DNA from 3 places in the Atlantibacter sp. MEI4A-1023 genome. Region 2 is predicted to be linked to each of the others. Evidence: riboswitches for the same ligand, from Rfam matches in the RefSeq annotation. Region 2 holds a riboswitch; each other region holds the start of a gene.
The links. Region 2 has a riboswitch for thiamine pyrophosphate ahead of thiC (phosphomethylpyrimidine synthase ThiC). Riboswitches for the same ligand answer to the same signal wherever they lie in the genome.

Region 1 (7,392 bases), 1.1 Mb from region 2:
CAGTGCGGTCACCGCGCCGTCGTCGCTGCGATACGCGCCAATCTGCTGGTACAGGTAATAAGGCAGCGTGCGGAAGTTATCATTACCGAACAGCGCCACCACCCCGAAATCGCCAATCGACAACACGCTGGCAAAGGCCATCGCCTGGGCGATCGGTTTTTTCAGCGCCCGCAGTTCGATAATCTTCAGGCGGTTCAGTCCCTGAATATCCAGCGACTGGCACAGCGGCCCGTAACGCAACGCGATGTCGCGCATCGGGTTATCCAGCACTTTCTGGGCATAGGGCACCGCCATCAGTGCGTTAGTGAAAATCACGATGCCGTCCGCCGATTCCGGCAATCCGATGGTGTTATTGAGCAGCAGGAAGAAACCCGTCGCCAGCACAATGCCCGGCATGGCCAGAATCAACATGCCGCTAAGTTCCAGACTCTGCGCCGCCAGCCGCCGCTGGCGCAGATACAGTTCGCGCCCGCTCCACAGCAACATCATGGTCAGCGTCACGCACAGCAGCCCGGCACCCAGCGCGATGCGCAGCGAGGCCCATAGCGCATCCCAGAGAATGGATTGCGACAGCACCCGCAGGATGTCGCCCTGCAGGCCATCAATGATGACCGCCATCAGCGGCGGCAGCATCAGGATCAGCGCCAGGCCGATCAGCAGCCCATCGGCCAGCTTGCTGCGCCAGCTATCCTGAGGATCGCGCCAGCCGTGGATTTGATTAACGCCCGGCGCAATGGCTTTGCCTAAGCGCTGGCTCAGCAGTACCAGCCCCAGACAGCAGGTCATCTGGATCAGCGCCAGCAGTGCGGCGCGCGCCGGATCGTAATCGAAACTCAGTGCCTGGTAGATGGCCAGCTCGATGGTAGTCGCCTGCGGCCCGCCGCCCAGCGAGAGTACCGTGGCGAAGCTGGCGAAGCAGAGCATAAAGATCAGCGCCGCCACCGATGGCAACTGGCGGCGGATCCACGGCCACTCCACCAGCCGGAAAAAATGCCAGCCGCGCATACCCAGTTGGGCGGCAATCTGGCGCTGTTCGCCGGGGATTTGCTCAAGGGTTTGCAGCAGCAGACGGGTCGCCATCGGCATATTAAAGAATACATGGGCCAGCAAAATGCCCTGTAAGCCGTACGGGGAGAAGGTCCACTCCAGGCCCAGTTTAGCCCACAGCGCCGCCAGCCAGCCGGTGCGCCCGTAAACGCTGAGCAGGCCGAAAACCGCCACCAGCACCGGCAGAATTAACGTCATCGCGCACAGGCGTAGCAGCGCCTGGCGGCCAGGAAAACGCCGCCGGTACAGGGCGCGGGCAAGGGGAATGGCGGGGATAACCGACAGTAGCGCGGACAGCAGCGCCTGCCAGAATGAGAAGCGCACTACATGCCAGAGATAGCTGTCCTGCCAGAAGCCTGCGCCATCCGTTTGCGGCGCGTTGAACCACAGCGCGCTAAAGGCCGCCACCGCCACCGCCACCATGATCAGCGCGGCGATGACACCCGGCCACAGCCAGCCCGGAATTAGCGGCTGACGGCGCGCAGCCATGTATTAATCCAGTTTGCGCGCTGGGACGCGACTTCCTGCGGCGTGAACTGTAAGGTGGTTTGCGGTTTGGTGAGCAGCTCAAAGCCCTGCGGCAGGGCGACGTCTGTGACCGGATACATCCAGTTGCCGGTAGCGATGGTGTTCTGGAACGCCGGTGAGACCATAAAGGTCAGGAATTTTTGCGCCAGCTCCGGCTGCTTACTGCTTGCCAGACGCCCGGCGACTTCCACCTGCAAGTAGTGTCCTTCGCTGAAGTTGGCGGCGGCGTATTGATCCTTTTTCTCTTCGATGATGTGGTACGCCGGAGAGGTGGTGTAGCTCAGCACCAGATCGCTTTCGCCCTTCTGGAACAGGCCATAGGCTTCGCTCCAGCCTTTAGTGACCGTGACGGTTTTCGCCGCCAGCTTTTTCCAGGCATCCGGCGCGTTATCGCCATACACTTTTTGCATCCACAGCAGCAGACCCAGGCCTGGCGTACTGGTGCGCGGGTCCTGGTAAATCACCCGCCATTTCTGGTCGCTTTCCACCAACTCCTTCAGGCTTTTCGGCGGGTTCGCCAGTTTGGTTTTGTCGTACACAAACGCGAAATAGCCGTAATCAAACGGCACGAAGGTGTCATTTTGCCAGCCACCCGGCACGTTTACGGTATCGCTTTTTACGCCGCTTTTGGCGAACTGACCGGTTTGGGTTGCCGCTTCCAGCAGGTTGTTGTCCAGCCCGAGGATCACATCGGCTTTGCTGTTTTTGCCTTCCATCCGCAGACGGTTCAGCAGCGAGACGCCGTCTTCCAGCGCCACGAACGTGAGTTCGCAATCGCACTCTTTTTCAAACGCGGCTTTGACTTTCGGGCCTGGGCCCCAGTCAGCGGAGAAAGAGTCGTAGGTATAAACGGTGAGCGCAGGCTTCGCGAAAACCGGAGCGGCCGCGAGGACCAGTAATGGGAGAAATTTTTTGAACACTTTGCACCTCAAAAGGAAGTGGCAAAGGATTTTGAGCAGGCAGCCTCAAATCCCTTCGCCGGCGTTATCCGGATCAGGTTCGACGGGTATTATCTCAGCGCGCAGTTTGCTGCGGCACCCCGTTGAGAACGAACTGTATTGTAATGATTTAATAAATGTTTAAAAGGATTATGGCTCCGGCGGCGCAAACCAGGCGGATTTAAAATCAAACCAGCCGAGGGTGTTCATCCGCACACCGCGCATACTGCGCTGGCCCTGGATCATCAGCCAGTGGTGGATCAGCGGCAAAATGGCTTGTTGCTCAAGCAATTGCTGGCACCACGCCGCATGATTCAGTTCGCCTGCCTGCCAGCGTTGCGCATCCGCCTGCCAGTCGACAGGCACGCAGTGCTGCATCAGCGGCGTTTCAAACAGATGTGCGAACAGGGAAAACTCCAGCGGCAGGGTGAAGTTGGCGCTGTTCAGCCAGATATCGCTGACAATTTCCCCCCGATGCCACTCATCGTAGTCCACTTCCTCGATCACCAGCTTGACGTGGTGCTCCGCCAGGATGGACGACATGATCTCGGCGATCACCCGGTGTTCGATATGTTCGCGATAAAAAGTCAGCGTTAGGGTTTCCAGCCCGGCGGGTTTCTCACTGGCGGTGGAGGGGTGGGTGTGGTGCCAGCGCGGCAAAAGACCATATGCCGGGAACCAGTAGCGCTGGTGTTGTTCGCTGGCCCGCCACAGCAAATTCACTGGCGACAGCACGTGGCTGAGCCAGCTTTTCACCTGCGGCAGCGCGCCGCGTGGGGAGCGCTGGTCGTAAAGCAAATAGTAGCAACCCTCTTCGAGGCGGCTTTCCACCGCTTTTTCCTCGCCTTCGGCAGAAGATTCCAGATGCACGCCGCTGCTTAGTTCGTCCCCGAGATCCGGCAGCACCCAGAAATTGACTTCGTCGATCAGCGCCCGGTAGCCGAAGTAATCATCAAAGGCGTGGATCTTAAGCTGGTTGTTATTGTTGCGCACCACGGCGTAGGGGCCAGTGCCAACCGGACGGCTGGAGAAGTTATTCATCGACGGCCATTCGCGCGGCAGGATCATCGCCGCGACGCTGCCCATCAGCCACGGTAGCCAGCGATCCGGCTGGGCGAGGTGAATATCCAGCGTCCAGGCAGTAGGGGATTCGATCCGGGTGATATGGGCATACAGCGGCAGGGTGTTGATGCGTTGTAGCGAGCTAATCACATCCAGCATATCCAGCTCGCGGCCATGATGAAAATGGATGCCGGGCCGCAAAAAGAAACGCCAGTGCTGCGGACCAAGCTGCTGCCAGTGGTGGGCGATATCGGCTTCGATTTCCCCGTTTTCCTCATTTATGCGAGTCAGGCCGCTAAAGATCTGCCGGACGATATGGGTCTCTGAACGGCGGAGCGCGCTGCCCGGAAGCAGGTTTTTTAATGGCCGATAATAGAGGATGCGTAAGATATGGCGCCCCTGGCGGAAGCTGCGTCCGAGGTGGGAAATCAGCATCTGGCGCACGGCGGCTTTATCGCCAACGATCTGCACCAGTTGATCGATGCGATCCTGCTCCAGCAGGTCTTCGGCGCGCTGTTGCTGGAGCGCGAGGCCGGTATACAGGAACGCCAGTTTCGAGCGTTTACCCCGGCCCGCTTCCGCGTCCCACGTTAGCCAGCCCTTTTGCTGCATCGCGTTTAGCAGCGTTCGCATATGGCGGCGCGAGCAGTTTAGTAGCTCGGCCAGTTCATTCAGCGTGGTCTCCTGTGGCTTCCCATCACAGCATTGCCACAGACGAATAAATTGTTGTTGGAGCCGGGCAGAAGACATAAAAGAGGAACTCCTGTAGCGAAACGCATCAATTTTTCTTTCCCTATATTAAGCCAATAATTTGTATTGATGAAAGTGATGATTCCGCCGTGATGAGCGCGGTTTTAGGGGAGAAGCGTTGTGGTATGGCCGCTGGCCCGTGGCACTACCACAAGGTCCTGAAGCGCGATCGGTTGTTCCCGGCGCATTGCAGGCATCAAGTGTGACTGAGTATTGGTGTTTTTCACCCGCCAGCGGTTTTTTAACTGCTGGCTTTTTTCGTTATACACGTCATCATTCAAACTGCCTCTTCGTTGGCCGCCTTCACTCACCCCAGTCACTTACTTATGTAAGCTCCTGGGGCTTCGCTCAGTTGCCGCCTCGATGCAGTTCGAATGATTTAGTGTATAAGCTTTTCTTTCATGAAAGGATGCACCTTATGCAGTGGTTTTTAACGCGCAGTCGCCGGTTGAACTGGGTCTATATGGCGTTTATGGGCGTCGCCTTTATGGTGGGCGTTGCCAGCGCATTGCAGGCCCCGACGCTGAGCCTGTTTTTAAGCCGGGAAGTGGATGTGCGCCCGTTCTGGGTGGGACTGTTTTACACCGTCAACGCCCTGGCCGGGATCGTTGTGAGCCTCTGGCTGGCGAAGCGTTCCGATGCCCAGGGCGACCGGCGCAAACTGATTATGTTCTGCTGCCTGATGGCCATCGCCAACTGCGTGCTGTTTGCCTTTACCCGCCATTACCTGACGCTGATCACCGCCGGGGTGCTGCTGTCTGCGCTGGCGAATACCACCATGCCGCAGCTGTTTGCCCTGGCGCGGGAATACGCCGACAGCTCGGCGCGCGAAGCGGTGATGTTCAGTTCGGTGATGCGTGCGCAGCTGTCGCTGGCGTGGGTCATCGGGCCGCCGCTGGCGTTTTTGCTGGCGCTCAATTACGGCTTTACCACTATGTTCCTGTTTGCCGGGCTGATCTTTTTTCTGAGCCTCATCGTGATTGCGCTGGCGCTGCCGTCGGTCCCGCGCGAAACGCTGCAAACTGATATGGCGTTAACCCAGGTGAGCGGCTGGCAGGATAAAAACGTGCGGCTGTTGTTTATCGCCTCGGTGCTGATGTGGACCTGCAACACCATGTATTTTATCGATATGCCGCTGTGGATCAGCAGCGAGCTGGGGTTGCCGGATAAGCTGGCGGGCGTACTGATGGGCACCGCTGCCGGGCTGGAAATCCCGGTGATGCTGCTGGCGGGCTATTACGTGAAGCGCGTCGGTAAGCGGAGGATCATGCTGCTGGCAGTGGTTTCCGCCATTCTGTTCTATATCGGCCTGCTGCTGTTCCAGAGCCAGCAGGCGCTGCTGATGCTGCAAATTTTTAACGCGGTGTTTATCGGGATTATCGCGGCGATCGGCATGATCTGGTTTCAGGACCTGATGCCGGGGAGGGCGGGATCGGCGACCACGCTGTTCACCAATAGCATTTCAACCGGGGTGATCCTGGCGGGGGTGATTCAGGGCGCGCTGGTGGAAAGCTTCGGGCACTATGCGGTGTACTGGGCGGTGGCGGGGATGGGCATTTTTACCCTGCTGATCACGTCGCGGGTAAAAGACGTCTAAAAAAATGCCGGGCAGTGCGCCCGGCATTGTTTATTAGTTCATAAACGCCGGCTGGCGCTGCTCGTATGCGGAAATCGCGTCTTCATGCTGCAAGGTCAGGCCGATGCTGTCCAGCCCGTTCAACATGCAGTGACGACGAAACGCATCCAGCGTGAAGGCATACCGCTTGTCGCCCGCTTTCACTTCCTGCGCTTCCAGATCCACTTCAAAACGAATGCCCGGATTAGCCTGCACCAGCGCAAACAGCTCATCGACTTCTTCATCGCTCAGTTTCACCGGCAGCAACTGGTTGTTAAAGCTGTTGCCGTAGAAAATGTCCGCGAAGCTTGGGGCGATGACGACTTTAAAACCGTAATCGGTCAACGCCCACGGCGCGTGTTCACGCGAGGAACCGCAGCCGAAGTTTTCCCGCGCCAGCAGAATCGACGCGCCCTGATATTCCGGGAAGTTAAGCACAAACTCCGGGTTCGGCACTTCACCTTTATCGTCGAGAAAACGCCAGTCGTTAAACAGGTGTGCGCCAAAGCCGGTGCGGGTGACCTTTTGCAGGAACTGCTTCGGGATAATCGCGTCGGTATCTACGTTGGCCGCATCCAGTGGAACCACCAGGCCGGTATGTTGAGTAAATTTTTCTGCCATGGTGATGCTCCTTATTTCAGTGTGCGGATATCGGCGAAATGACCGGTTACCGCCGCCGCCGCCGCCATTGCCGGGCTGACCAGGTGAGTGCGGCCGCCACGGCCCTGACGGCCTTCGAAGTTACGGTTGCTGGTAGAAGCGCAGCGCTCGCCCGGGTTCAGACGGTCGTTGTTCATCGCCAGGCACATGGAGCAGCCCGGTAAACGCCATTCAAAACCGGCTTCGATAAAGATTTTATCCAGACCTTCTGCTTCCGCCTGGGCCTTAACCGGACCGGAACCCGGCACCACTAACGCCTGAACGCCCGGCGCGACTTTGCGCCCTTTGGCGATTTCCGCCGCGGCGCGCAGATCTTCAATCCGCGAGTTGGTGCAGGAGCCGATAAATACTTTATCAATCGCCACTTCGGTCAACGGTACGCCAGGCTGCAGGCCCATATAGGCCAGTGCTTTTTCCGCCGAGGCGCGTTCCACCGGGTCGGCAAAGGAAGCCGGTTCCGGCACGCGATCGGTAACTGAGATCACCTGGCCGGGGTTAGTGCCCCAGGTGACCTGCGGCGCGATGTCGACGGCGTCCAGCGTCACCACCGTATCGAACACCGCGTCGGGATCGGTTTTAAAGGTTTTCCAGTACTCGACGGCATCGTCAAAGTCTTTGCCTTTCGGCGCGTGCAGACGGCCCTTCACATAGTTGAAGGTGATGTCATCCGGCGCGACCAGGCCCGCTTTGGCACCCATCTCAATCGCCATATTGCACAAGGTCATACGGCCTTCCATGCTCAATGCCGCAATCGCGTCGCCGCAGAATTCCACCACATGGCCCGTACCGCCT
Region 2 (7,392 bases):
AAACCCCGTAGACATCGTAGTCATCCGCAGCGGGAATAGCCTCTTCAAGTTTATCGAGTTGAGAATCAAAATTCACCTTCGCATCCTTTACCGTCAGCGTTTCCCAGATCAAATCCAGAATACGGCGGTATAAATGCGCATCACCGTAGCCGGTTTGCTGGCAAAAAATAGCGTAATTGGGATACATCCGCTCACACAGCGACGCCATAAAGGTAACATGCTGCCAGCTTTCCAGCTTCTCAAGGCGCAGGTGAATCGGGTTTTGTAACATAGTGGACTCTCATAAACCGAATATTGAGCGGGAGTGTACCTGAATCACCCCTGAATTTCCTGCCAATGCACAAACGCCCGCCGCCCGGATGCCACCGCATCGGCCCAGCGCGTCGGCTCAGGGAGCCGGTAACCCGCCATGCAGCGCTGAACCCACAGCAGCGCGCTGTCCTGGCTAACACGATGCCCGGTCGCGATGAACAACGGATTACAACGCTTTTTACTGCGCCATACCCACGCCAGCTGTTCGCCTTTATCCATCAGCGGTTGCAGCGCGCCCGGCTCTTCATCCAACGGTTCAAACTTACCGCACAGGCGTTTTTTCGCCACGCCGATGGTCGGCACATCCACCAGCAGGCCGAAATGGCTGGCGACGCCCAGACGGCGCGGATGCGAAATTCCGTGGCCATCGACAAACAGCAGGTCAGGTTTTTGCGACAGCATCTCCCAGGCCTTCAGCAGCGCGGGATACTCACGGAAGGACAGAAAGCCGGGAATATAGGGCATGGTGGTGGCGATACGCGCCACCTGATATTCCACGAGTTCCAGAGAGGGGTACTTGAGCAGCACCATCGCCGCCCGGGTCACTTCGCCGCCTTGTTCAAATCCGACATCCGCGCCTGCAATCAAGCGCGGTGGATCCTGTAACAGCCGATCCTCGCGGATCACCTGCGACGCCAGTTCCCGTTGTTGATCGCGTAGCGTAGCGAGATCCATTCCCCCTCCTCGTTTTATTTGTGATAAGGCGCCGACAGGCGATGCACCGCCTCAACAAACGCACCCGCGTGTTCTGGCGGCACATCCTGGTGAATACCGTGCCCAAGATTAAAGACGTGGCCTTCACCCTGGCCGAAACCAGCAAGTATAGACGCTACTTCTTGTTCGATGCGCTCAGGGGCCGCATACAGCATGGACGGGTCCATATTCCCCTGCAGGGCGACTTTATCGCCCACGCGACGGCGCGCATCGGCGATATCGGTGGTCCAGTCAAGGCCCAGCGCATCGCAGCCGGTTTCCGCCATCAGTTCCAGCCACTGGCCGCCGCCTTTAGTGAACAGCGTCACCGGCACGCGTTTGCCGTCCTGTTCGCGCAGCAGGCCGTCGACGATTTTGTGCATGTAATAGAGCGAGAACTGTTGGTAGTCACGCCCGGTCAGCACGCCGCCCCAGGTATCGAAAATCATCACCGCCTGGGCCCCGGCGCGGACCTGCGCGTTGAGGTACAGGGTGACGCTTTGCGCCAGCTTATCCAGCAGGTTGTGCAGGGTTTGCGGATCGGCGTACATCATCTTTTTAATCACGGTAAAGGCTTTGCTGCTGCCGCCTTCCACCATATAGGTCGCCAGCGTCCACGGGCTGCCGGAGAAGCCGATTAACGGCACTTCACCTTTTAGCTCGCGGCGAATAGTACGCACCGCATTCATCACATAGCCCAATTCCTGCTCCGGATCGGGAACCGGCAGCTTTTCGACATCGGCCTTGCAGGTAATGGGCGACGTAAAGCGCGGGCCTTCGCCGGTTTCAAAATAGAGCCCGAGGCCCATGGCGTCAGGAATGGTCAGGATGTCCGAAAAGAGGATGGCCGCATCCAGCGGGAAACGACGCAGCGGCTGGAGCGTCACTTCGCAGGCCAGCTCCGCGTTTTTACACAGCGACATAAAGTCCCCGGCCTGGGCGCGGGTGGCCTTATATTCCGGTAAATAGCGGCCGGCTTGTCTCATCATCCATACCGGCGTGACGTCTACGGGCTGGCGCAGCAGCGCACGGAGGTAACGATCGTTCTTCAGTTCGGTCATTTTTGCATTTCCTTAAGCGACAAGGGGCCAGTGTATCACGAGCCGTACTCTGCCCGGCACAGCGCCACCGTATCTTCAATTAAGCGGCGGGCAACGGTGCCCGGCGGCGGCAACAGGGGCAAATCGTCAAAGCGATACCAGCCTGCATCCAGCAATTCTTTGGGGTCGATCTTCAGCTCACCGCTGTGGTATTCCGCCATAAACGCGGTCATCAGCGACTGCGGGAAAGGCCAGGGCTGTGAAGTCACGTAACGCAAGTTCTTCACGGTGATCCCGCTCTCCTCCATCACTTCCCGCGCCACCGCCTGTTCCAGGGTTTCGCCCACTTCGACAAAACCGGCTAACACGGTATACAAGCCGTTGCGGTGACGGGTGTGTTGAGCCAGCAGGATTTTATCCTGGTGGCGAATTGCCACAATGATGCAAGGGGAAATTTGCGGGTAATATCGCTGACGGCAGTGATGGCACAGCATCGCCCATTCGGTTTTGCTGGGATGCATCTCATGGCCGCAGTAGCCGCAGAATTTGTGGGCACGATAAAAATCCGCTAATTGCACCCCTCTTCCCGCCAGTTGAAACAGCCCGGCGTCCAGATCGATGACCTGGCGAACCGAGCCCATATCCTGGCGTTTGGCCTGGCGCACCAGCCACACCGGCTCGCCTTGCCATTCACCAATTTGCGCCGCCATTTGTCCGGTCAGGCCGAAATTTTCTGCATTACCGTGAGGCAACTCTCCCTTTGGTAACCATAATTTTTGTTCATGGCTGACTATCCACCAGCCATGGTCTATTTTTTGTAATAGCCGTTCCATAATCGGTTGCACTACCTCAGCTTCGCTGGCATGTTGTTAACATTATTTTTACATTTTTGGGTTGTTGGACAATTAAATTTTATATCTTACGGAGTCAATCATGCTAAATCAGCTGAAGAGCCTGACAGAGCGCGTCGGTGGTAGTAACGAACTGGTCGATTACTGGCTGAATGCCCGCAACCACCTGTTGGTCTCCTATTACAAATTAGTGGGCATTAAACCGGGTAAAGAAGCGGTTACCGCATTAGATGAAAAAGCGCTGGACGATTTCTGCCACGCTCTGGTGGATTATCTGTCCGCGGGTCATTTTAATATTTATGAGCGCATCACCAGCGAAATGGAAGGCACTAACCCGCTGTTAGCCGCCACTCAAATCTACCCCCTTCTGGAAGCGAATACCCAGGAAATTATGGATTATTACGATACCCACCTGGAAAGTGCTATCGACCATGATAACTGCCTGGAATTCCAGACTGCGCTGTCGGATATCGGCGAAGCGATGGCCTCGCGTTTCGCGCTGGAAGACAAGCTTATCGTTCTGGCGTTTGATAATAATCTGAAAGAAAGCGCCAACGATGACACCGCCGTTGCACGTCCGGCTTGAACTCCGGATCGTTAACGCGTAGTTTATTTATGCCCTTGATTGCTTACGGTCACCGCTGGTAATCAAGGTTTTTCTTGTCGGAGTGCCCAGTGCGCAAGCACGGGCTGAGACCGTTAATTCGGGATCCGCGGAACCTGATCAGGTTAATACCTGCGAAGGGAACAAGAGTAATTCAGCATAGACCTGCACCGTGACGCACCGTTTTTAACGGGCTGCCGCACCTTAAACGCCCAGGTTCTGTTACTCCCTCCGTTGTTCTGACAAGCCCTTTCCTGCTGATTAACTGGAACGCGCTATGTCTGTTACTACTAAACCCAACCGTCGCGAAACCCGCGCACAGGCCCAACACTTTATCGATACCCTGGAAGGCACCGCTTTCCCAAATTCGTCACGCATCTACCTTGCAGGCTCGCGCGACGACATCCGGGTGCCCATGCGTGAAATCCAGCTCAGCCCGACGCTGACTGGCGGCAACCAGGATGCACCGCGCTATGAACCTAATGAGCCGGTGCCGGTATATGACACATCCGGCCCTTATGGCGACCCGGCTGTGCAGATTGACGTCCACGCCGGTCTTGGCAAGCTGCGCAGTCGCTGGATTGCCGAACGCAACGATACCGAATCCCTGGCCTCCTTAAGCTCCACCTATACCCGCGAACGCCTGGCCGATGAAGGGTTGGATGCGCTGCGTTTTACCGGCCTGTTAACGCCGCAACGCGCCAAAGCGGGCCGCCGCGTGACGCAACTGCACTACGCGCGCCAGGGCATCGTGACGCCGGAAATGGAGTTTATCGCCATCCGTGAAAACATGGGCCGGGAACGCATTCGCACCGCCGTGCTGCGCCAGCAGCATCCGGGCGTCGGCTTTGGCGCACAGTTGCCGGACAACATCACGCCGGAGTTTGTCCGGGATGAAATGGCCGCCGGGCGCGCCATTATCCCTGCCAACATCAACCATCCGGAACTGGAACCGATGATTATCGGGCGCAATTTCCTGGTGAAGGTGAACGCCAATATCGGCAACTCCGCCGTGACCTCCTCTATTGAAGAAGAAGTGGAAAAACTGGTCTGGGCCACGCGCTGGGGCGCGGACACGGTAATGGACCTCTCCACGGGCCGCTATATTCACGAAACCCGCGAATGGATCCTGCGTAACAGCCCGGTGCCGATCGGTACGGTGCCGATTTACCAGGCGCTGGAGAAAGTGAACGGCATCGCCGAAAACCTTAACTGGGAGATGTTCCGCGACACGCTGATTGAGCAGGCCGAACAGGGCGTGGATTATTTCACCATCCACGCGGGCGTACTGCTGCGCTATGTGCCGATGACCGCCAGGCGCCTGACCGGAATTGTCTCGCGCGGCGGCTCGATCATGGCGAAGTGGTGTCTCTCCCATCATCAGGAGAATTTCCTGTATCAGCATTTCCGCGAGATCTGCGAAATCTGCGCCGCTTATGACGTCTCGCTTTCGTTGGGCGACGGCCTGCGTCCCGGCTCAATTCAGGATGCCAACGACGAAGCGCAGTTTGCCGAGCTGCATACTCTGGGCGAGCTAACCAAAATCGCCTGGGAATACGATGTGCAGGTGATGATTGAAGGCCCGGGCCACGTCCCGATGCAGATGATCCGCCGCAATATGACCGAAGAGCTGGAGCACTGCCACGAAGCGCCGTTCTATACTCTGGGTCCACTGACCACCGATATCGCACCGGGCTACGACCATTTCACCTCAGGCATTGGCGCAGCAATGATTGGCTGGTTCGGCTGCGCGATGTTGTGCTACGTCACGCCGAAAGAGCATCTCGGCTTACCCAACAAAGAAGATGTAAAACAGGGGCTGATCGCTTACAAAATTGCCGCCCACGCCGCCGATCTTGCTAAAGGCCATCCCGGCGCGCAGATACGCGATAACGCCATGTCGAAAGCGCGCTTCGAATTCCGCTGGGAAGATCAGTTTAACCTGGCGCTGGACCCGTTCACCGCCCGCGCCTGGCACGATGAAACCCTGCCGCAGGAGTCTGGCAAAGTCGCCCATTTCTGTTCGATGTGCGGTCCGAAATTCTGCTCGATGAAAATCACCCAGGAAGTGCGCGACTACGCGGCGGCGCAGGAGCGGGAGGCGGGCCTCAGCGATATGGCGAATAACTTCCGCGCCAGGGGCGGCGAAATTTATCTGCGTCAGGAGGAAGCGTAATGGTTCAGCCACTGTTTCCGCCGGTGCCAAAACGGCTGGGTTTATACCCGGTCGTGGATAGCGTCGAGTGGATAGCACGTCTGCTTGACGCGGGCGTCCGCACCCTACAGCTGCGCATCAAAGATAAGCAGGACGACGAGGTCGAGGGCGACATTATTGATGCCATCGCGTTAGGCCATCGCTATCAGGCGCGACTGTTTATCAATGACTACTGGCGGCTGGCGGTTAAGCACCAGGCGTACGGCGTGCATCTGGGCCAGGAAGATCTGGAAACCACCGACCTTGAGGCGATTCGCGCCGCCGGTTTACGGCTTGGCGTTTCTACCCATGATGATATGGAAATCAACATCGCGCTGAAGGCGCAGCCCTCTTATATCGCCCTGGGGCACGTGTTCCCTACCCAAACCAAGCAGATGCCCTCCTCCCCGCAGGGCCTCGATCAACTGGCCGCCCACGTTCAGCGGCTGGGGGATTACCCGACGGTCGCCATCGGCGGTATCTCGCTTGAGCGCGCCCCGGCAGTGCTTGCCACGGGTGTCGGCAGCATTGCGGTGGTCAGCGCCATTACCCAGGCGCAGGACTGGAAAGCAGCTACAGCACAGTTGTTGAAACTGGCAGGAGTTGGCGATGAACGATCGTGATTTTATGCGCTACAGCCGGCAAATCCTGCTGGAGGATATCGCCGTTGACGGGCAACAGCGCCTGAAAAACGCGCGGGTGCTGATTATCGGCCTCGGCGGGCTGGGCTGCCCCGCCGCGCAGTATCTGGCAGGAGCGGGCGTCGGTACACTGATACTCGCGGACGACGACGCAGTACACGTAAGCAACCTCCCGCGCCAGATCCTGTTTACCACCCAGGATATTGGCGAGAACAAAGCCGCCACCAGCCAGCGTCGCCTGCAACAGCTTAATCCGGACATCTTGATCGAGGCGCTGGCGCAGCGTCTGACGGGCGACACACTGCATCGCGCTGTGGCCCATGTTGATGTGGTGCTGGACTGTAGCGATAACATGACCACCCGCCAGGCGGTAAATGCCGCCTGCGTGGCGCTGGAAAAGCCGTTGATCAGCGCCAGCGCCGTGGGGTTTGGCGGGCAATTAATGATGCTGACGCCGCCCTGGCAATACGGCTGCTACCGCTGTTTATGGCCGGACGATGCCGAGCCGGAACGCAATTGCCGCACGGCGGGCGTACTCGGCCCGGTGGTCGGCGTAATGGGCACACTACAGGCGCTGGAAGCCATCAAGCTGCTGAGCGGCATTCCCGGTTCGCATAATCAGTTGCGGCTGTTTGACGGACGTCGCCACCAGTGGCGCTCGCTTAATCTGCAACCCGCCCCCCACTGCCCGGTATGCGGAGGTCGCCATGCGGATTACGCTTAACGACGAACAGACGGACTGCGCCGAGGCGATCACGCTGCACGCGCTGCTGGAACAGCAAAATCTTTTGAAGCCGGGCATCGCCCTGGCGGTTAATGACGCCATCGTGCCGCACAGCCAGTGGTCAGAACACGTTTTGCAGGACGGCGATAGCGTGCTGCTTTTTCAGGTTATCGCCGGAGGCTAAAATGTTACGTATTGCTGATAAAACTTTTGATTCCCACTTGTTTACCGGCACCGGTAAATTTGCCTCATCGCAGTTGATGACCAACGCCCTGCGTGCCAGCGGTAGCCAACTGGTGACGATGGCGATGAAGCGCGTCGATTTTCGTCATC
Region 3 (7,392 bases), 1.3 Mb from region 2:
CAGGGTTAACGTACTGCCCAACGCAGCAATCGGGCGCTGCACCCAGGTTTGCAGGTTGTCCCATTTCTGAGTTTGCCGATCGTTATAGCGGCTGATACTGGCCGAGGACTGCTGGCGGAACTGCCATAAGCCCAGATTGATGCCGGAATTCAGCCCCAGCCAGCCGTAATCGCTGCGGTTGCCGTGGCCGCTACTGCTGTAATAATTAGCGTTGTAGTTGGTGAACAACACGCTTTCCCCGGCATTCCATTGCGCAACGGGCACCGCATCCGCCGGGCCTTTACGCAGCGCAGCCTGCGGCACAAACAGCGATAACTTGAGTTCCGCGAGCGCCAGATCCCAGCGCGCGCCGTCCACCGCTGCCTGCGGATACAGGCAATTCATATCGCTATCCTGCTTAACGGCAACCCCCTGGCTTTCCCAGAATGCCGCGCTAAGGCACGGGACCACATCGCCGGACGGCAGCGTTTGAAACGGGATCTCATCCTGCCGGATAAATTGATTATTCAGCCAGATATCTACGCTGTAACGGCCCGCCGCCACGGTGTTTTCCTGGTTAAAACGTTCAATACCTTCACCATAACCGCTGCCTAAAAACAGCGATGCGTCGAAAGTAAAACCCTGATCCTGCCCGGCGGCGGCTTTTGCATACGCGTTATTCATCACACCCAGCAGTACGCAGGCGGCGATTTTTGCCAGTTTCATGATTAATCGGCCTGACGGGCAGCCGTCACCGGGCGCGTCACTACCGCGCCCTGATCGTTAATCCACGTCATGGTGGCGTCAGGCGCGATACGGTTGAGCGTGACCGGTACGCGTAGCGTTTCGAAAGGCGCTACGGTCCGTGAAACGAGCTGTGCTTTGCTGGCAGGCCCCGCCAGATTCAGGCTTGAGAGCGCCAGGTAATAGCCGCTGTCGTTGTGTAGATTCAGAAAGCGTTTCTGGCCCTGGTCTTCCAGCCAGATGCGGGTGCTGGCCTCCATTTTTGCCGGATTCCCCTTGAGCGATGCGGGGCGAACCAGCACCTTAACGCGGGTTTTCAGCACCACCAGCAACTGGTTTTTAGTCTGATTCGTCTCGCTCGGGGGGATTTGGAGAATATTAAGCCAGTAAAGCGATTCGCGATCGGTCGCGCCCGCCGTGCCGGTATAGCGCAGCCGTAGCGTGTGCCCACTGTGCGGAGCAAGGCGAAACATCGGCGGCGTGAGCATAAAGGGCGCACGCGCCGATTGCGGCGTGGAGGATTCATCCCCTTCATCCACCCACGCCTGAACGACATTCGGAAAGGCATCCTGATTGGTTAGCTGGACGCTGACTTCACGTGCCGATGACGGGTAAATCACCCGGTTTCCGGTCATTACCACGCTCGCTAAACTGGTAAAGCTGGTCAGCAACAGCCCCCACAACAGCAGACCTCTCCCTGGATTCATCACCCTGCTCCTTGCTTACGTCTTAAAGATAAGAGATGGCGTACTGCACCGCGCTCACCACCGTACCTGCCGTGGCGCTGCCGGTTGGCGTGAAGTACTGAACCGCAAAATCGTGCTCGCCAGCGGTCTCACCCGCGCGCAGGACAATGCCGTCAACGGCCTGCATGGCGCGGAGATCGATTGCCATAGAGGCAGTGCTGTCTGTCATCAGTTGCAGTTCAACATTTTGTGCGTCGCCGGTATTCGCTAAATTGCCGCTGGCTGTTACATTGGTGCCGATAAACAGCGTTTTAAGCTGCATATCTGAGGGGCCCGTCGTGCAGCCGCTCACGCCCATGGTGAACGTCGTCAGCCCTGCGGTATCCGCCGGGTCGCTCAGTTCGCTTTTATTCACCGTCGGCAGCAGGACCACCGGACGCGCGGCTGAACCATTAACGGTAACGGAACAGGTTTGCTCTGTTACTTCACCCCGAAAAGTAATGGTGTTTGCTGAATCAGCCATGGCTGAACAGGCCGCGAATAAACTCATCACGCCCGTCAGCGCGAATCCTTTTTTTAAAACATTCATGTTTTTCATTGGTATTCCTTGTATGTAAATAGCGGCTCTGCTTATTGATGAGTGATATGCAGCGCCATTGATCGACAGCACCGTTCAAATGCAGATAAATAAAACCTGGCGTTTCTGTTAATATCAATTTCCCCTGGTGCTGGTTTTATAATAGGAATTTTCTTACGGATTTAAACCTTTATTTTATTAAGGCTATTTATGGCAGGGCTTAATTAAGAATAACCGTCTTATATGGCAATCCATTGCAGGTTAATAAGTTGATTTAAATGATATTTAATCAGGAACAGGCGTTCCCATAATGACTGGCATAGTAAAAATTATTTTTCTTAAATGGCTCACTTAAGAATAAATCAGCACTATTTGATGGAAAGAGGCGTGAACATTTAATAATGACAGATAACCGGGCGGATAATGCGCACCGCCCGGTTGATACCCTTTATCAGGCGATGGTCACTTTACCATCCAGATATACATCCTGAACGGCGTTAATTAACTTCACGCCGTCGGCCATGGATTTCTTAAAGGCTTTACGCCCCAGAATTAATCCCATGCCTCCGGCACGCTTATTAATCACCGCCGTTTTCACCGCATCCGTTAAATCGGCTTCGCCGCCCGACGCGCCGCCGGAATTTATTAATCCGGCACGCCCCATATAGCAGTTCGCCAGCTGATAACGCACCAAGTCGATAGGATTATCGCTGGTTAATTTGCTGTAGACGCGCTCGTCGGTATAACCATAATTCACCGCTTTATAGCCGCCGTTATTTTCCGCCATCTTCTGCTTCACGATATCCGCGCCGATGGTGGCCGCCAGATGGTTGGCCTGACCGGTTAAATCGGCGCTGACGTGGTAATCAACGCCGTCTTTCTTGAAGCCGGCGTTACGCAGATAGGCCCACAGCACCGTCACCATACCCAGCTCATGAGCACGTTCAAACGCCGCCGAAATTTCTTCAATCTGGCGACGCGACTCTTCAGAGCCAAAATAGATGGTTGCGCCGACGGCAACCGCACCGAGATTAAAAGCCTGTTCGACGCTAGCGTACAGCGTCTGGTCATAGGTATTCGGGTAGCTCAGGGTTTCGTTGTGGTTAAGCTTCACCAAAAACGGAATGCGGTGGGCATAGCGGCGCGACACCGAGGCCAGCACGCCATAGGTTGACGCAACACAGTTACAGCCCGCTTCAATCGCCAGTTCAACGATGTTCTTCGGATCGAAATAGAGCGGGTTGGCAGCAAACGAGGCACCTGCCGAATGCTCTACGCCCTGGTCAACCGGCAGAATAGACAGGTAGCCCGTCCCTGCCAGCCGCCCGGTGTTGTAAAGGGTTTGCATGTTTCGCAGCACCGCAGGCGGGCGGTTGTTGTCAACCATCACTCGGTCGACATAATCCGCGCCGGGCAGGTAAAGATTGTCTGCCGGAATGGTCATACAACGATGCTGTAACAGGCTATCGGCCTCTTTGCCAAGCAACTGCGCAATATCAGTCATAATACGCTCCCGTAAGGTCCTCTGTGAGGTGAGAAGTTCCCTGCCCGCAAGGGCGCGGGCAGCACTAAGTCTGATACGCAAACGGGTAATTTTCCACCATCTGGCGCATTTTTCGCCTGTATCCTTTCAGCTCACAGAATGAAAAACTACCTTAACAGCAATCACTTAGACGAAGCGCATTACCACCAGGCGTGAAAATGATGAACCGGGCCGATGCCCTGACCCACTTCCAGCGAGTCCGCCGCCGCCAGCGCCGCCGACAGCCAGGCTTTGGCTTCCACCACCGTATCCGCCCAGTTTTGATGGCGCGGGCGCAACGCCGCCAGCGCCGCCGACAGCGTACAGCCGGTGCCGTGGGTGTTTTTAGTGGCGATGCGCGGTGCGGTAAAGCGTGTTGCGCCATCGCGCGTAAACAGCCAGTCGGGGCTTTCCGGGTCGTCGAGATGACCGCCTTTCATCAGCACCGCTTCACAGCCGAGTGCCAGCAGCGCTTCACCCTGATGGTGCATCTCCTGCTCGTTGCGGGCATGGGGCGCATCCAGCAGCGCGGCGGCTTCAGGTAAGTTTGGCGTGATCAGCGCAACGTGGGGCAATAACCGCTCGCGCAGGGTCGCCACCGCCGATGGTGACAGCAGCGGATCCCCGCTCTTCGCCAGCATCACCGTGTCCAGCACTACGTTGGCGACCCGGTAGTGCGCCAGCCGTTCGGCCACGGCATCGACGATATCCGTTTCCGCCAGCATGCCGATTTTCACGGTATCGATGCGTAAGTCGCTAAACACGGAATCAAGCTGCGCTGCCACGAAATGCGGCTCGATGCGATAAACCGACTGCACACCGCAGGTGTTTTGCGCCACCAGCGCGGTGATCACCGTCGCGCCATAGGCTCCCAGCGCGGAGAAGGTTTTTAAATCTGCCTGGATACCCGCGCCGCCGCTGGGATCGGTACCGGCAATAGTCAATGCGTTAATGCGTTTCATCGTGCCGCCTCCTTGTGCAGGAGAGACAGCGCGTCGAGAAAAGCGGCCGGAAAGCTGCCCGGCCCCTGGCATTGCGTAGCCGCCCGCTTGCCGGCCTGAGCAAAAATCCCGCAGGCCGCCGCGACGTTGTCCAGCCGCGAACCCGGCAAGGCGCAGGCTGCCGCGACCACCGCCGATAAGGCGCAGCCGGTGCCTACCACCCGCGTCATCAGCGGGTCGCCGCCGGTAACCGCCAGGGTACGCTCGCCATCAGTGACGTAATCCACCTCGCCAGTCACCGCCACTACCGTTCCGGTTTGCCGGGCCAGTTCGCAGGCCGCGCTTAACGCTTCCTGCGCGCCCTGGGTGGTATCCACGCCGCGCCCGCCTGCGCCATTCCCCGCCAGCGCGAGGATTTCCGAAGCGTTGCCGCGGATAGCCCCAGGTTTCTGCGCAAGGATCTCCCGGGCAAAGCGGCTGCGAAACGCCAGCGGGCCTACGGCAACCGGGTCGAGCGTCCAGGGTTTGCCCGCGCGGTTAGCGCCATCAATCGCCGCCCGCATCGCCAGCGCCTGTTCGCGGGTCAGCGTGCCGATATTGATCAGCAGCGCATCGGCAATGGCGCTAAACGCCAGCGCTTCTTCGTGATCCACCACCATAGCGGGAGAGGCGCCTACGGCGAGCAGCACGTTGGCAGTAAAAGACTGCACGACTTGATTGGTAAGACAGTGAATGAGTGGAGAATGTGCGGCCAGCAGGCTGGCGACGTGCGCGGTATGCGCGGGGGAAAGCAGGTCAGGTTGCATGTTTCGCTCCTGCCAGGCTGTGAAGAAGGGATACCCGGCAGGTATCTGACTTCCCTACGCTGGCATTATCCAGATCAGGTGGTACGGGTATTTCTCAGCCTTCACAAAGAAGGGCACCCCGAGTCAAGTTGATTACATTTCTCTTAATTTTTGCGAGCTTAGGTTAAATTGCTCGCCGACGCAAGTTTACCAGTGGTGACGTCACTTATACACGCTGTACCCCACCGAGTACCCCATTTTGTACCTCATATGAATTAATTAACAGTTCCAAACTTTATTTTGAAACACTAATAGTTGCTCGATTTATTTGGAACCAAGAATCCGACATTGTAATGCATAAAAAACAACAGTATCTGATGAAATAAATAGACTCCAGTATAGTTGGGAGAACTTATCTTATATATAGCAAGGCTAACTATGTGATAAGTGTTTTATACAGCACTTCTCTTTACTCTATTTCATTAACTACAAAAATGAAACGGGTTAATTTTATGTGGTATAATGCGAGTGCAGACAACAACCCTGCGTTAATAAAAGAATAAAAGGTGATTATATGAAAATGAAAGAATACCAAGAAGAAATTTTCCTATTAAAATGGAAAGAATTAGAAGATGAATATAATTATATGGTAGCCACAGGTAATTTCCCACCAGAGTTATCAAACACAGCCACAAATTGCGAAAGGATGAAATCACAAATCAACATAGAGCAGAACAAAAAATAAGAGATTACTTATCAATAGGCCAAGCCTTAATCATTAAGCAACTCAGCCTGCTAATTCTGGCACAGAAGATAACGAACTAAAATTTACGATGTGTACGAAAATAATTATGAAACTACCTGTAGCTTTTTAGACGGTGAAGCTGATTATTTCACTTTTTTATAAACATTGTTTTGTAGTCGTCACAACTCAAAAATACCAATAAGTAAAACGACGAAAGGACAGACACAGGAATGGCTGACCTTTCTAAATTAATCAATATGGAGCATGTGCAAATGATTAATCCTACAACTATTTATAACAAGTTTAAGTATGTATCTGCTGAGTGTGGTTCAGGTAAAACATATCAATTATGTGAGAATATCAATAAAGTACTTAAAACGAAAGACAGTACTGAAAAGTTCATTATCGTACAAAATACGCAGAAACTTGCAACAGATACGTCTAAAAACTTTGATAGCTGCAAATTGCTAATTAGTGATTTAATGCCCAGGAGTAAAAATGTCATTAATACAGTGCTGGATTTCCTCAAAGCACCAGTTGAGCGGGTTCTTATCATTAGTGATAAAACATTTTTTAGAATACCAGTTGAAATGTTAGAAGATTGGCAGATTTGGTTTGATGATGTGACTAATTTTCATTCATTCAAAAATATTAATGACGATAATCAGAGAATCAAAGACATTATATATCATGAACTGATGCAGGAGCATGAGATTGTCGACGAGGAAAAGGAACGATATTTAACAGCTAAAAAGAAAGCAGTAAAAGGGGATTTAATGAACAAAATCGCCCAAGAGCTTTCTGTTATAGCTGAGAATGATATTTTCATCATGAATAACGATTACTTTGTCGATCCAGAGAAAGTGCAATTGAGCATTCTTGGATGGAAAGATCTCAGTAAGTATCTCGGATTACCTGTTACTTTCATGGGAGCAAACTTCGAAAACTCATTGATTTATAAGGCAAATCAAGGGTTGTTTGAAGAAATCAGTCTGGATGATCTGCAACAACGAAAAGTACCTTTAACTGAACGCCTCAAAGTATACTATTTCTCAGAAAATATAAAATTATCAAAGACATGGAAGGAAAGGAATCCTGGTCAACTTCAGCGTGTTTATGCTTACCTCTCTGAAGTACTCGAAGGTCAGGAATACTACTGGACGAACAACAATACCGACAAGCAGAAGCTGCACAAGGCTTACAGAATAAGCCCTGATGCGAGGGGGCATAACGACTACAAAGATCGACATACATGCGTCTGGTTAGCCTGTATGCGTCCAGACGATACAGAAGCGAAGCTGTGTGAATTGCTATTAAAGATTACAGGTGAAGACATCCATCAGGCAAGAGAGTACGAAAACCTTCACCAGTTCGCTTTAAGGGGGATATCACGTCAGTTCAACAATGATGCAA

Region 1: another riboswitch for thiamine pyrophosphate. It lies ahead of thiB (thiamine ABC transporter substrate binding subunit); the one in region 2 lies ahead of thiC (phosphomethylpyrimidine synthase ThiC).
Region 3: another riboswitch for thiamine pyrophosphate. It lies ahead of thiM (hydroxyethylthiazole kinase); the one in region 2 lies ahead of thiC (phosphomethylpyrimidine synthase ThiC).

Annotation. Positions count from the first base shown of each region.
Region 1 is NZ_CM149568.1:707,606-714,997, forward strand. It holds gene thiP (thiamine/thiamine pyrophosphate ABC transporter permease ThiP) at 1-1,536, opposite strand, end outside; gene thiB (thiamine ABC transporter substrate binding subunit) at 1,512-2,495, opposite strand; TPP riboswitch at 2,528-2,627, opposite strand; gene sgrR (HTH-type transcriptional regulator SgrR) at 2,664-4,325, opposite strand; gene ACVV26_RS03435 (sugar efflux transporter) at 4,744-5,922, shown strand; gene leuD (3-isopropylmalate dehydratase small subunit) at 5,956-6,561, opposite strand; gene leuC (3-isopropylmalate dehydratase large subunit) at 6,573-7,392, opposite strand, start outside.
Region 2 is NZ_CM149568.1:4,377,579-4,384,970, forward strand. It holds gene ACVV26_RS20740 (YjaG family protein) at 1-271, opposite strand, end outside; gene nfi (deoxyribonuclease V) at 316-987, opposite strand; gene hemE (uroporphyrinogen decarboxylase) at 1,002-2,066, opposite strand; gene nudC (NAD(+) diphosphatase) at 2,102-2,878, opposite strand; gene rsd (sigma D regulator) at 2,979-3,482, shown strand; TPP riboswitch at 3,551-3,660, shown strand; gene thiC (phosphomethylpyrimidine synthase ThiC) at 3,778-5,676, shown strand; gene thiE (thiamine phosphate synthase) at 5,676-6,317, shown strand; gene ACVV26_RS20775 (HesA/MoeB/ThiF family protein) at 6,304-7,059, shown strand; gene thiS (sulfur carrier protein ThiS) at 7,043-7,243, shown strand; gene thiG (thiazole synthase) at 7,245-7,392, shown strand, end outside.
Region 3 is NZ_CM149568.1:3,031,282-3,038,673, forward strand. It holds gene ACVV26_RS14525 (fimbria/pilus outer membrane usher protein) at 1-705, opposite strand, end outside; gene ACVV26_RS14530 (fimbrial biogenesis chaperone) at 708-1,430, opposite strand; gene ACVV26_RS14535 (fimbrial protein) at 1,453-2,007, opposite strand; gene fbaB (class I fructose-bisphosphate aldolase) at 2,438-3,490, opposite strand; gene thiD (bifunctional hydroxymethylpyrimidine kinase/phosphomethylpyrimidine kinase) at 3,670-4,470, opposite strand; gene thiM (hydroxyethylthiazole kinase) at 4,467-5,255, opposite strand; TPP riboswitch at 5,290-5,386, opposite strand; gene ACVV26_RS14555 (hypothetical protein) at 5,809-5,979, shown strand; gene ACVV26_RS14560 (type III restriction endonuclease subunit R) at 6,210-7,392, shown strand, end outside.